One region of the Pantoea sp. X-Soil-OKNW-556 genome, then DNA from elsewhere that is predicted to be linked to it. Evidence: predicted binding sites of a transcription regulator. Region 1 holds the regulator's gene; each other region holds the start of a gene.

Region 1 (4,636 bases):
CGCAGCGACCCAGAGAAAGCCCAGCATTGACAAAAACAGACTCAGTTCCATGTTGATTCGGGTGCTCCTCACCCAGGAAAGCCAAAAAACCCATCGAAACTATCAGCGAGATATGCATCAGACAAGCGTTTACCACAGTAATTTTGACTCCCCGCCCGAAGAGGACTTCATTCCTCTCAGCGGTTTTCGCAATCCGCATCTGCAAACTCTGCTGCCGCGTCTGCTCAGGCGGCGCGTGACTCTGCGCCCACACTGGCAACGCCTCGATTTACCGGACGGCGATTTTGTCGATCTTGCGTGGAGTGAAGACCCTATTCAGGCCGCGCACAAACCACGCATGGTGCTGTTTCATGGTTTAGAGGGCAGCTTTCACAGCCCCTATGCGCATGGGTTGATGCAGGCATGTCAGGCACGCGGTTGGCTGGCAGTGGTGATGCATTTTCGCGGGTGTAGCGGTGAACCGAACCGCCTGCACCGGATTTACCATTCCGGCGAAACCGAAGATGCCAGCTACTTTCTGCGCTGGTTAAAGCGGGAATGGGGCGATGTCCCCACCACCGCCGTCGGCGTGTCGCTGGGCGGTAATATGCTGGCATGTCTGACCGGGTTGGAGGGACATGATGCGCCGCTGGATGCCGCAGTCGCCATCTCTGCGCCCCTGCTGCTGGAACCCTGTAGCCAGAAGCTGGAGAACGGTTTCTCACGTTTTTATCAGCACTACCTGCTGACGCAGCTGAAAAAGAACGCTAAACGTAAGTTGAAAGCCTGGCCTGGCACCCTGCCGGTCGATTTACGCGAACTGCGCGCCCTGCGCCGCCTGCGCGACTTTGACGATGCCGTCACCTCCAGAGCACACGGTTTTGTCGACGCAGGCGATTATTATCATCGTGCCAGCGCGATGCCGCTGCTGACCGGGGTACGCAAACCGCTGCTGATCATCCATGCTAAGGACGATCCCTTTATGACCGACGCAGTAATACCGAAGCCGGAGCAACTGTCGTCCTCGATTCAATATCAGCTGACGCAGCAAGGCGGCCATGTCGGCTTTGTTGGCGGTACGCTGCTACGACCGCAAATGTGGCTGGAACAACGCGTGCCGCAGTGGTTATCAACTTACCTGGATGTATGATCGTGATTATTCCGTGGCAACAACTTGAAGCTGAAACGCTGGAAAACCTGATCGAAGCCTTTGTATTACGCGAAGGCACCGACTACGGTGAACAGGAGCGCAGTCTGGCGCAAAAAGTCGCTGATGTGCGTCGCCAGCTGGAACGCGGTGACGCAGTACTGGTGTGGTCAGAACTGCACGAAACCGTCAATATCATGGCACGCGGTGAATTTCGCGGCTAATGCACATCCCGGCTTTTCGTGCTAACAATGCTCATCGCCGGACTTCACAGGGAGCTTTGTTATGTCAGCCAGGCATCCGATCATTGCCGTTACCGGTTCCAGCGGCGCCGGAACCACCACCACCAGCCTTGCCTTCCGCAAAATATTCCAGCAGTTGAACCTGCATGCGGCAGAGGTCGAAGGTGACAGTTTTCATCGCTACACGCGCCCTGAGATGGACATGGCGATCCGCAAAGCGCGCGACCTTGGCCGTCATATCAGCTATTTCGGCCCGGAGGCCAACGATTTTGGCCTGCTGGAGCAAACCTTTAAGCAATACGGTAAAACCGGTCTTGGTCAGTCGCGCAAATATCTGCATACCTATGACGAGGCCGTGCCGTGGAATCAGGTGCCGGGTACCTTCACCCCATGGCAGCCGCTGCCGGAAAACACCGATGTGTTGTTTTATGAAGGCTTGCACGGCGGGGTGGTGACGCAGCAGCACAACGTGGCTGAACACGTCGACTTATTGGTAGGTGTGGTACCGATCGTCAACCTTGAGTGGATTCAAAAGCTGATTCGCGACACCAGCGAGCGCGGCCATTCACGCGAAGCGGTGATGGATTCGGTGGTGCGTTCGATGGAAGATTACATCAACTTCATCACCCCGCAGTTCTCACGCACCCATATCAACTTCCAGCGCGTACCCACCGTCGATACGTCTAACCCGTTTGCTGCGCGTGAAATTCCATCACTTGATGAAAGCTTTGTGGTGATCCATTTCCGTGGTCTGGAAGGTATTGCCTTCCCCTATCTGCTGGCGATGATTCAGGATTCCTTTATCTCGCATATGAACACCCTGGTGGTGCCCGGCGGCAAAATGGGTCTGGCGATGGAGCTGATTATGACGCCGCTGGTGCAGCGACTGATTGAAGGCAAACGCATCGAATAATCAAACATAACCGTAACGGCGCGATTTATCGCGCCGTTACGACCGGGCTAGAGTTCAATAACCTCGTAGCTGTGGGTGATTTCTACCCCTTTGCCCAGCATAATCGCTACCGAGCAATATTTTTCAGCCGACAGATCAACCGCCCGCGCCACTGCTTTATCGCCCAGCGCTTTGCCGGTAACAATAAAATGCAGGTTGATATGTGTGAAAATGCGTGGCGCTTCTTCACGACGTTCCGAGGTCAGTTTGACCTCACAATCCTTCACATCATTGCGCCCTTTTTGCAGGATCGACACGACGTCAATCGCGCTGCAACCGCCTGCCGCCATCAGCACCATCTCCATCGGGCTCGGTGCTTTGTCGCCCGAATTGCCATCCATTAATATCTGGTGACCTGATGAGGATTCTCCGAGAAAGGTAAGCCCTTCCACCCATTTAACCCGTGCCTGCATTATTCTTTCTCCTGAATAGGCTGATTTGCCGCCAGAGTACGCTTTCACCTGAGAAACAGCAATCCAGACTAATCGCCCTTTTGCTGAAGCGAGACAACAGAAGACAGCTAGCAAAAGCTGTGCTACAAACAGAGCTGAAAATATTTTCGTCGCAATAGACGAAGGCGGGAAGAATCAGAAGCCTGGCTTAAGAGTCCACCCGAATAATTTTCCTTAACAGGAAGCGCTCTACGATTTCACCGCCTGACAGGGAAAACTGCCCCCTGTGTTTTGGGCACGATTACAACAGAGGATAATAGCGAATGGTTCTCGGCAAACCGCAAACAGACCCTACACTCGAATGGTTCCTGTCCCATTGCCATATTCACAAATATCCATCCAAAAGCACCCTGATTCATCAGGGTGAGAAAGCGGAAACGCTCTACTACATCGTGAAAGGTGCCGTTGCGGTGCTGATCAAGGATGAAGAAGGCAAAGAGATGATTCTCTCCTACCTCAATCAGGGGGATTTCATCGGCGAGCTTGGCCTGTTTGAAGAAGGTCAGGAACGTAGTGCCTGGGTACGAGCCAAAACTGCCTGCGAAGTGGCTGAAATTTCCTACAAAAAATTCCGTCAGCTGATTCAGGTAAACCCGGATATTTTAATGCGTCTTTCGGCGCAGATGGCGCGTCGCCTACAGGTGACATCAGAAAAAGTGGGCAACCTTGCCTTCCTTGATGTGACCGGTCGCATTGCGCAGACGCTGCTCAATCTGGCCAAACAGCCCGATGCCATGACCCACCCGGACGGGATGCAGATCAAAATCACCCGTCAGGAAATTGGTCAGATCGTCGGATGCTCACGCGAGACAGTTGGCCGTATTCTGAAAATGCTGGAAGATCAAAACCTGATCTCCGCACATGGTAAAACCATCGTCGTTTACGGCACCCGCTAATTTCTTCTCACCCACGGCGTGATGGCAGCATCACGCCGTTTTTGTCTGCGATGAGCTGATGTGGCGTCGAATCATCTATCATCCCGAAGTGAACTATGCCCTGCGGCAAACGCTGGTGCTGTGCCTGCCCGTGGCCCTCGGCTGGCTGTTTGGCGACCTGCAAAAAGGCTTGCTGTTCTCCTTAGTGCCCGCCTGTTGCAACATCGCCGGTCTTGATACGCCCCATAAACGCTTTTTTAAACGCCTGATTATTGGCGGTTCCCTGTTTGCGACCGGCAGCTTTCTGATCCAGTGGCTGACGGATTATCACGTCCCCCTGCCGCTGATTCTGCTGGTGCTGCCACTATTAGTGGGCGTGACGGGTGAGATCAGCCCGTTGCATGGCCGCTTGTTACCCGCCACGCTGATTGCCTCCATCTTTACCCTGAGCCTGGTGGGACGTATGCCGATCTGGGTGCCTCCGCTGCTCTATATCGGCGGGACCTTGTGGTATGGGTTGTTCAACTGGTTCTGGTTTTGGCTGTGGAAAGAGCAGCCGATGCGCGAGTCGCTGAGCCTGCTGTACCGTGAGCTGGCGGATTATTGCGATGCCAAATATACCCTGTTGACGCAGCTGACCGACCCGGAGAAAGCGCTGCCGCCGTTGCTGGCACGCCAGCAAAAAGCGGTAGATCTGATCACCACCTGCTACCAGCAAATGCATATGCTGTCGGCCAGCCGCGATAACAGCCATAAACGCCTGACGCGTGCCTTTCAGGTGGCACTCGATTTGCAGGAACATATCTCCGTCAGCCTGCATCAGCCGGAAGAAGTGCAAAAGCTGGTGGAGCAGAGCCATGCTGAAGCGGTGATTCGCTGGAATGCCAAGACCATCTCCGCCCGTCTGCGCTTGCTGGCCGATGCCATTTTGTATCACCAACTGCCGGAACGGTTTCAAATGGATAAGCAGCTGGGTGCGCTGGAAAAAA
Region 2 (4,636 bases), 3.6 Mb from region 1:
CCTGATTTCCCGCGCCCACATGGCAACGGGAAATCAGGTTGGCGACTCAACTGGCCACCGCCAGCGGAAATAACAGACGATCCGGTTCGACACGGCGCTGACGACGCAGCTGACCCGGTGTGACGCGGAAGTAGTTTTTAAAGGTGCGGGTGTAAGCCTGCTGCGTGTCGAAGCCGTAGCTCATCGCCACTTGCAGGATCGCCTCATCACTGTTCAGTAACGTCAACGCCGATTCGGTCAACCGACGCTGGCGAATGTACTCAGCCAGTGAAAATCCGGTGTGCTGACGAAACAGACGTTGCAGATGCCAGCGGGAATACCCGGAACGGCGTGCGACTTCATCCAGATGCAAATCGTGTCCTAAGTTGTCTTCTATCCAGTCCAGCAAACTGCGGATAAATTGACTCTGATTCATGGCTCCTCCTGATACGACGTGATGTCCAGTGAAGCCACTTTAGCGCGTTAAATTTATCCCTTAATTAGCGGAAAATTAGCGCAGAATTAGCAAGGGGAAAACGGGTGTAATTCTGCGCTAATTTTCCAGCGCTACACTTTGTTCATACATTTGGGAGGGCATCATGCGTGTGCTGCTGGTTGAAGATGATGAAATGATTGGCGCGAACTTGCAGCAGGCGCTGGAGGCCGCTGGCTGGTCGGTGGACTGGGTACGGGATGGCGTGTTTGCCACCAATGCCTGGACTGAAGGCGGCTACAGCTGCGTGTTACTCGACCTGGGCTTACCGCGGGAAGATGGCATCCATGTCCTACGCCGCGCCCGTACCCGTGGCGATATGACGCCGGTGCTGGTGCTGACCGCGCGTGATACCGTGGCCCAGCGTGTTCAGGGACTCGACAGCGGTGCCGATGATTACCTGCTAAAACCCTTTGATTTACAAGAGGTCCTGGCGCGAATGCGAGCGATTACCCGACGTCGTCACGGTGCGGCGGATTCCCTGTTAGGCAGCGGCGACGTGCAGCTCGATATGATGACGCGTGAAGTGCTGTATAAAGGGCAGCGTGAGCAACTTACCGCGCGTGAATACGCCCTGCTTTATGCGCTGCTGGAGCGTCCGGGCGCCATTCTTTCACGCGAACAACTGGAAAACCGCATCTACGGCTGGGGCGAAGAAGTCACCAGCAATGCGGTTGATGTCTTAATTCATGGCATGCGCCGCAAGCTGGATAACGAAGTGATTCGCAACGTGCGCGGCCTGGGGTGGCGAGTCCCTGCAATATGAAACCCTTCACGTTTATGCGTTCCCTGCGTAATAAATTGCTGACTACCCTGTTGCTGATGCATCTGGCGATGATCGGTGGTGTCACCTCCTATTTTTACAGCTGCTACGGCGACATGATCGGCACTATGAAGGACGATCAGCTGGCAAAAATCGCCGATGCCTGGGCCAGCAGCAAACGCATTCCTGCCCTGATGCCGCTGATGCTCAACGCCGATAAACTCAAAAGCGCCTATGTGGTGCAATTGTGGGATGACAATCAGCAGCTGCGCGCCAGTTCCTGGCCGGAGTTGAATGCGCCATTGCAAAATAAAAAAGGCTGGAGTGACGTTAAGATCGGAGATTGTGAAGACTGCGACTGGCGTGTCTTCAATCGCCCCGGCGAACCCGGCAGTGAAATCGCTGCCATTCAGGTGCTCTACAACATCGGCTATATGAAAAGCGTGATGGTGAAGCGCGCACTGTCAGCCATTATTCCGTTGATTTTAATGATGCCGCTCTCGCTGCTGGTGATCTGGCTGGTGGTGCGCGCCATTACGCGCGACTTACGCGTGGCCTCGCGCCAGATTGCCGCCCAGGAGATGTTGCATCCCGACAGCGTCCCCCCGGATGGCTTACCGGACGAAATCCTGCCGCTGGTTGCCGCCTATAACTCGCTGCTGGATAAACTGCGTGCTGCCTGGTCGTCACAGCGCCAGTTCCTCGAAGATGCCGCCCACGAACTGCGCACGCCGGTCACCGCCGTGACGTTGCAGCTGGAGAACCTACGCCAGCATATTCAACCGGGCGAGGCCAGCCGTCAGTTTGATCAACTGGAAGCGGGCGTGACCCGTACCCGCCATCTGGTGACACAGCTGCTGAACATCTCGCGCCAGGAAGATCAGTCGGTGGTCGCCACGGTAGAAAATATTGAGCTGGAAGACCTGCTGAAGGAGAGTATCGAGCAGCTGATGGTGGTGGCCGATAAGCGCGGGATTGATATCGGTTTTAACGGCACTGCCCACTACCGCATCCAGGCCAGTCGTTCCGATTTACGCAGCCTGTTTGACAACCTGATCGGTAATGCCATGCTGCACACCCCCGAAGGCAGCCTGGTGGATGTGCTGCTGCATCGCGTCGGCAATCACACCGTGGTGGATATTGTTGATAACGGGCCGGGTATGCCGGAAGGCTTTATCGAACGCGCGTTTGACCGCTTCACTCGCTCGCCTGATGTGCAGGCCCAGGGTAGCGGCCTTGGGCTGTCGATTGTTCGCAGCGTGGCGCAAAAACACCGTATGCAGGTGGCACTGTCGAACTGCCTCAATCCGCAGGGTCAGATTTGCGGTTTGCAGGTGCGAGTTACCCTCCCTTAATAGCTGTCTCTCATCCGTAACGGCGCTGTTTATTCCTGCTCCTCATCCGTAGCGGCGCGATTTATCGCGCTGTTTTTTTGTGCTGTGCCCCTCCACGCAAAAAGATGCGCGATAAATCGCTCCGCTACATCCGATTCCCCCATAAGCATTTTGCAACGCGTCGCGACAACGTAAACGGTTGCGGGGTTCCGTTCGATCCATGACATTTATGTGACATAACTCTCATTTTTGGTGAATGGAATTGCAACACTTTTTGACAAACGTGATCAAAATCTATTTTCTATCGGACTGATACAGGCACCCTACGCGAGCTTTAAAAACCGGCAGCTCAGACCGGCTTAAAACAATTCACCGCCCACCCCTGGGATCGACTGACACCGATCGCGCATTTTTGCGACGATCACGAGCATGTGGTTAACGATAATGAAATATAAAGCATTGATAGCAGGGGCCTTACTGGCCAGCAGCTGGACCGGCGCGACCCAAGCAGCAGACAGCAACCCGCAATACCTTTCCGACTGGTGGCATCAGAGCGTCAACGTGGTGGGCAGTTATCACACCCGTTTCGGACCACAGTTTAATAACGACGTGTATCTGGAATACGAAGCCTTTGCCAAAAAGGACTGGTTTGATTTCTACGGCTACGCCGACCTGACCAACTTCTTCGGTGTGGGCAACAGCAACGCTAACGGTATTTTCGACCACGGTTCGCCGCTGTTCATGGAAATTGAGCCGCGTTTCTCCATCGATAAGCTGACCGGTACCAGCCTGGCGTTTGGTCCGTTTAAAGAGTGGTACTTCGCCAACAACTACATCTACGACATGGGCCGCAACGCGTCGCAGCGCCAGAACACCTGGTATATGGGTCTGGGCACCGATATCGACACCCATTCCGATGTGGGCCTGTCGCTGAACGTGTACGCGAAATACCAGTGGCAGAACTACGGTGCCGCCAACGAAAACAGCTGGGATGGCTATCGCTTCAAGGTGAAATACTTTGTGCCGATTACCGACCTGTGGGGCGGTAAGCTGAGCTATATCGGCTTCACCAACTTCGACTGGGGTTCCGATCTGCGTGACGAAACCGGTCCATCACGTACCAGCAACTCGATTGCATCCAGCCACATTCTGTCGCTGAACTACGACCACTGGCATGTTTCTACCGTGGCGCGTTATTTCCACAACGGTGGACAGTGGGCTGATGGCCAGGAGCTGAACTTCGGCAATGGTCCGTTTGAAGTGAAATCAACCGGCTGGGGTTACTACCTGGTTGTGGGTTATAACTTCTAACTTAGCTAACGCCACCTTCATCCGTAGCGGCACGATTTATCGCGCAATGTTTTCCGGCACAGCGCCGAATTGCGCGATAAATCGCGCCGCTACGGGGTAACATCGGTGACTAAATTCTTGGTTTGTAAGCATTCACCATCCACGGCACACCGAACTTATCGGTGAACATGCCAAAACCATTCGCCCAGAACGTCGGCTCCCAGCTTTTTGTCACCTGCCCGCCGGCAGACAACGCATCAAACCAACGCTTGCCCTGCACTTCATCTGGCGTGGAGAGACTCACTGCAAAGCCGTTGTAATGCGCCTCACGATTCCCATCACTCAACATAATTTCGCCCTGCCCGATGCGCAGGTGCGCGTGCATGATATGTTCCGGCGGAAAGGTCATCCCGGAAGGACAACCTTCTGTGGATTCCGTCTCCGGCATATCGCCAAAGGTCATTTTAAACAGCAACTCGCCGTCAGTCGCCTCAAGGTAGAATGCGATGGCCTCTTCGCAGCGGCCGTCATAAAACAAATAAGGGGTAATTTGCATGGTCGGTTCTCCAGAGTGAACGCCCGATGCCAAGTGTAGTGGCTGCCAGCCAAACAGGACGCGAGCCGGGCCGCACTCTTACCTTTGTTGACAATAGCGCCGGAACAGCTGCGCCATATAGGCGCTCATCGGCGTCAACGCCGTGTCCTTACGCTGAATCAGATAAAAGTTTGCCTTGGGTAACGGATCATCCAGCTCCAGCGCCACCAGCTGGCCGCCGT
Region 3 (4,636 bases), 2.6 Mb from region 1:
ATTTTTTTCATGAAACGTTCAACCAGGTCACAGGCCATATCATCGACGCGAGCGTCGTTGTTACCAAACTGCGGGTATTCACCTTCGATCTCGAAATCAATCGCCAGGCCATCCGCATCGCGCACCGGTTTCACTTTGGCATACTTGATAGCCGAGAGTGAGTCAGCAGCTACAGACAGACCGGCGATACCACAAGCCATAGTACGGTAAACGTCACGGTCATGCAGAGCCATCAGCGACGCTTCATAGCTGTATTTATCATGCATGTAGTGGATAACGTTCAGGGCGGTGACATACTGTTTTGCCAGCCAGTCCATGAAGTGGTCCATACGCGCCATGACGGTTTCGAAGTTCAGTACGTCATCAGTGATCGGCGCTTCTTTCGGGCCAACCTGCATTTTCAGTTTTTCGTCAACGCCACCGTTGATTGCGTACAGCAGGGTTTTCGCCAGGTTAGCGCGGGCACCGAAGAACTGCATTTGTTTACCGATCACCATCGGGCTAACACAACAAGCGATGGCATAGTCATCGTTGTTGAAGTCAGGACGCATCAGGTCATCGTTTTCATATTGCAGTGATGAAGTATCGATGGAGACTTTTGCCGCATATTTTTTAAAGTTAATCGGCAGTTTTTCTGACCACAGGATGGTCATGTTTGGTTCCGGTGATGGACCCATGGTGTACAGCGTGTTCAGGAAACGGAAGGTGCTTTTGGTGACCAGAGTACGACCGTCGACGCCCATACCTGCCAGGGACTCAGTTGCCCAGATCGGGTCGCCAGAGAACAGCTCATCATATTCCGGCGTACGCAGGAAGCGCACCATACGCAGTTTCATGACCAGGTGGTCAATCAGTTCTTGCGCTTCGGCTTCATTCAGCTTGCCTGCTTTGATATCACGTTCGATGTAAACATCAAGGAAGGTAGACACGCGACCAAACGACATCGCCGCACCATTCTGTGATTTAACCGCAGCCAGGTAGCCGTAGTAAGTCCACTGCACCGCTTCCTGCGCCGTGGTGGCAGGCAGAGAGATATCGTGACCATATTTAGCCGCCATCTCTTTGATCTGTCCCAGCGCACGGTGCTGTTCAGAAATCTCTTCACGCAGACGGATAGTGGCTTCCAGATTGACGCCGTTTTCCATGTCGCTTTGCAGTGAATTGAACTGCGCAACTTTGTCTTTCATCAGGTAGTCGATGCCATACAGCGCAACGCGACGATAGTCACCAATGATACGACCACGACCATAAGCATCTGGCAGACCGGTCAGTACACCGGATTTACGGCAACGCAGGATGTCAGGGGTATAGACATCAAACACGCCCTGGTTATGGGTTTTACGGTAATCAGTGAAAACTTTTTTCAGTGAGGCATCCAGCTCACGGCCATAAACCTTACAGGAGCCTTCCACCATTTTGATACCGCCAAACGGGATGATGGCGCGTTTCAACGGGGCTTCAGTTTGCAGACCAACGATTTTTTCCAGTGACTTGTTGATGTAACCGGCATCGTGTGAAGTGATGGTAGAAGCAAGGTCGGTATCGAAGTCAACCGGAGCGTGAGTACGGTTTTCAATCTTGATGCCTTCCAGCACGTTATCCCACAATTTAGTGGTTGCCGGGGTTGCACCCGCGAGGAATGACTCGTCGCCTTCATAAGGGGTGTAATTTTTCTGGATGAAATCGCGTACGTTGACACCGTTCTGCCATTCGCCCGCGTTAAATCCTTCCCAGGCTGCCGCCAATTTTTCATTCAGTTCGGTCATGATATACCTGCCTTTATTTAGGGAAACTTTCACGTTTGGCACGCGATCAGGCGTGCCCGTACTCAATACTTAATTAATGTACCGGGTCATCACCGCGCAGGTAGATAACCCAGTAGGTCAATCCGACTAACAGGCCACCACCAATGATGTTGCCGATGGTGACAGGAATAAGGTTGTCGACAATAAAGTTACCGACACTGAGCGCCTGGAATTGTGAGGCACTGGCTCCGGCCATTTGCCAGAACTCCGGGCTGGCGAAGTCGCGAATCATGATCGCCATCGGAATCAAAAACATGTTAGCGATACTGTGCTCAAAGCCGCTGGCAACAAACATAGCGACAGGCAGAATCATCGCCACCATTTTGTCGAGAAGGCTGCGGCCGGAGTAACTCATCCATACCGCCAGGCAAACCATCAGGTTGGCAAGGGTGCCAAGGCTAACGGCTTCAATAAAGCTATGATGCATTTTATGGTCAGCAGTTTGCAGAACGTTTAAGCCCCACGCGCCGTTTGCAACCATATGTTCGCCAGAGAGCCAAATTAGCGCGACAAAAAACAGTGCGCCAATCAGGTTACCGATATAAACATTTAACCAGTTACGCCCCAGCTGTGCCCAGGTGATGCGACCGCTGGCTTTAGCCACCACAATCAGCACGGTGGAGGTGAAAAGGTCAGCACCGCACACCACCACCAGCATTAATCCCAGAGAGAAGCAGATGCCGCCAATCAGTTTTGCCATGCCGTAAGGCATCGCGCCGCTACCGGTGGTGGCGGTGATATAGAACACAAAAGCGATAGAAATGAATACGCCAGCGGTTATGGCAAGAAAGAAGGTGGTTAAGGGGTGTTTAGTGGCTTTATAAACCCCGGCATCTTCAGCAACCTTTGCCATTGCCGCCGGTAATAATGAATTAAACGGGTTGTCAGTTTTCACACTAACGCTCTCCAGGAATTATCTGGGATTAATACTAACAAAGGAGTATAGGACAGGATTTGATATGGATCATATTTGGCCGGTGGGGTGGGGGTGTCAGGGGCTTTTGGATAAGCGAAACCGAATTAACTAATTGAATATTATCAAATAAATATTTTTTAATATTTGCAAATATTGTTGAGAAACGCAACGATGGAAAAGTTGAATTGTTAACGAATATTATTGCTTGAGTCTAAAATGTTATCTGAAATTTTCCTGAGAAAGGTAAAGCCTCTGAGAATAAAAAAAGGCGCTGAAGTTATTCAGCGCCTTTTTGGGCATTATCTGACCTTTTACAGCAAAATAAGGCTATTTATTTCGCTAACCAATAACGACGTTTGGCCGCCTGTAACTTTTCATAAGCTGCCAGCAACGACTGATGAGCCGGGAAGGCTTTCAAATCTAAATCCACGGCTTGCAGGCCGTAGAACGGCGCTTCACCGCTGATAGCGGCTGATGCCGCGTCAACGGCTGCTTCACCGTACATACGGATAAACGCGCGGTGGTATTGAACCGGATCGCGTTCCTCTTCCATAGCCAGCAGCAGCAGGGTTTGCAGGCAACGGTAGTAGTTAGCACGCTCAGCACTGAAGATTGACTGGTTAAATTCCATCGTCCATTCAGTCCAGATCAGTGCCTGATCGAGGTCACCACCAGCCAGTGCCAGCATGGCTTTCAGCTCGCCAATACGCAGCGTAAACCAGCCATTGTCTTTGCCCGATGCCAGACCCAGCAATTCGCGAACACGGGTGAAGTCATCGTGACCTTCTTCATCCAGTTGGGTGATCAGATCCAGATAGGCTTCCGGCTCCCATTGGCTCGCCGGCAGGGCCAGCAGGGTTTCACGCAGCGGTGCGCCCATGTTGTTGTTTGCCAGCAGCAAGTCTTCCGCCGGGTAAATATCAGACATGCCCGGTACAATGATGCGGCAGGCATACACGCTCAAATGCTCGTAATCGGCGATGTACACTTCTTTATCTTCAGCGCGGAAGATAGCCATCAGCGTGTCAAACTCTTCGTGTGTGCTGCCAGCAAAGCTCCAGTCAACAAACGGATAGTCGGCATCGTCTTTGAACATATCCCAGGAAATCAGACCGCTTGAATCAATAAAGTGGGTTTCCAGGTTGGCATGCTCGGCAACTTCTTCATCATCGAAGGTTGGCGGCGTGAACACGTCGAGATCTTTCAGGCCACGACCTTGCAGCAGCTCGGTAACGGTACGCTCCAGCGCCACACCAAAATCAGGATGTGCACCAAATGAAGCGAAACAGGTGCCGTTCGCTGGGTTGAACAGCACCACACAGATCACCGGGTATTTACCGCCGAGGGAGGCGTCATAGGCAAAAATCGGGAAGCCTTCAGCTTCCAGACGTGCGATGGCCTCAACCACGCCAGGATAGCGCTGCATAACGGCTTCAGGAATTTCTGGCAGGCTGATGGATTCAGCAATGATGCGGTTTTTAATATGGCGCTCGAACACCTCGGACAGTCCCTGTACACGCGCTTCGTTAGCGGTGTTACCTGCTGACATTCCGTTGGACACATACAGGTTGCCGATAATATTCATCGGAATATAGACGGTCTGCTGGTCTGACTGACGTGTAAAGGGCAGGCCGCAAATGCCACGCTCAGCATTGCCGGATTGCAGGTCGATCAGGTCACTCGCGCTCAGGCTATCTTCAGGATCATAGAATTTACGCAGGCGAGTATCGAGGATCCCTGCTGGCAGGCTGCCATCTTCAGGTAAGGGGAACCACTTCTCGTTGGGATAGTGGACAAACTCGCCGTTAGCGATGGACTCACCCAGCCAGAAGTCAGCAAAGAAGTAGTTGGTTGAGAGGCGCTCAAAGTATTCGCCCAGCGCAGAAGCCAGCGCGGCCTTTTTGCTGGCACCTTT

What was found. The regulator CRP, encoded in region 1, controls carbon source genes, mostly activating them, when cyclic AMP is high. The targets are predictions, from matches to a motif close to ATGTGANNNNNNTCACAT.
Region 2: AC6I8T_RS01980 (nucleoside-specific channel-forming protein Tsx) is a predicted target of CRP. The motif match lies at 2,799-2,816, and genes of this name have one in related genera.
Region 3: focA (formate transporter FocA) is a predicted target of CRP. The motif match lies at 2,758-2,775, and genes of this name have one in related genera.

The regions. Positions count from the first base shown of each region.
Region 1 is NZ_AP035990.1:4,094,233-4,098,868, forward strand. Features, by position in the region: gene AC6I8T_RS19120 (LysE family translocator) at 1-51, opposite strand, end outside; gene AC6I8T_RS19125 (hydrolase) at 113-1,129, shown strand; gene AC6I8T_RS19130 (YheU family protein) at 1,132-1,350, shown strand; gene AC6I8T_RS19135 (phosphoribulokinase) at 1,412-2,281, shown strand; gene AC6I8T_RS19140 (OsmC family protein) at 2,329-2,733, opposite strand; gene crp (cAMP-activated global transcriptional regulator CRP) at 3,036-3,668, shown strand; gene AC6I8T_RS19150 (YccS/YhfK family putative transporter) at 3,727-4,636, shown strand, end outside.
Region 2 is NZ_AP035990.1:449,973-454,608, reverse strand. Features, by position in the region: gene AC6I8T_RS01995 (helix-turn-helix domain-containing protein) at 47-415, opposite strand; gene AC6I8T_RS01990 (response regulator) at 579-1,238, shown strand; gene AC6I8T_RS01985 (sensor histidine kinase) at 1,235-2,590, shown strand; gene AC6I8T_RS01980 (nucleoside-specific channel-forming protein Tsx) at 3,014-3,880, shown strand; gene yjdN (VOC family metalloprotein YjdN) at 3,990-4,415, opposite strand; gene AC6I8T_RS01970 (LysR family transcriptional regulator) at 4,494-4,636, opposite strand, start outside.
Region 3 is NZ_AP035990.1:1,505,140-1,509,775, forward strand. Features, by position in the region: gene pflB (formate C-acetyltransferase) at 1-1,766, opposite strand, end outside; gene focA (formate transporter FocA) at 1,840-2,700, opposite strand; gene ycaO (30S ribosomal protein S12 methylthiotransferase accessory factor YcaO) at 3,053-4,636, opposite strand, start outside.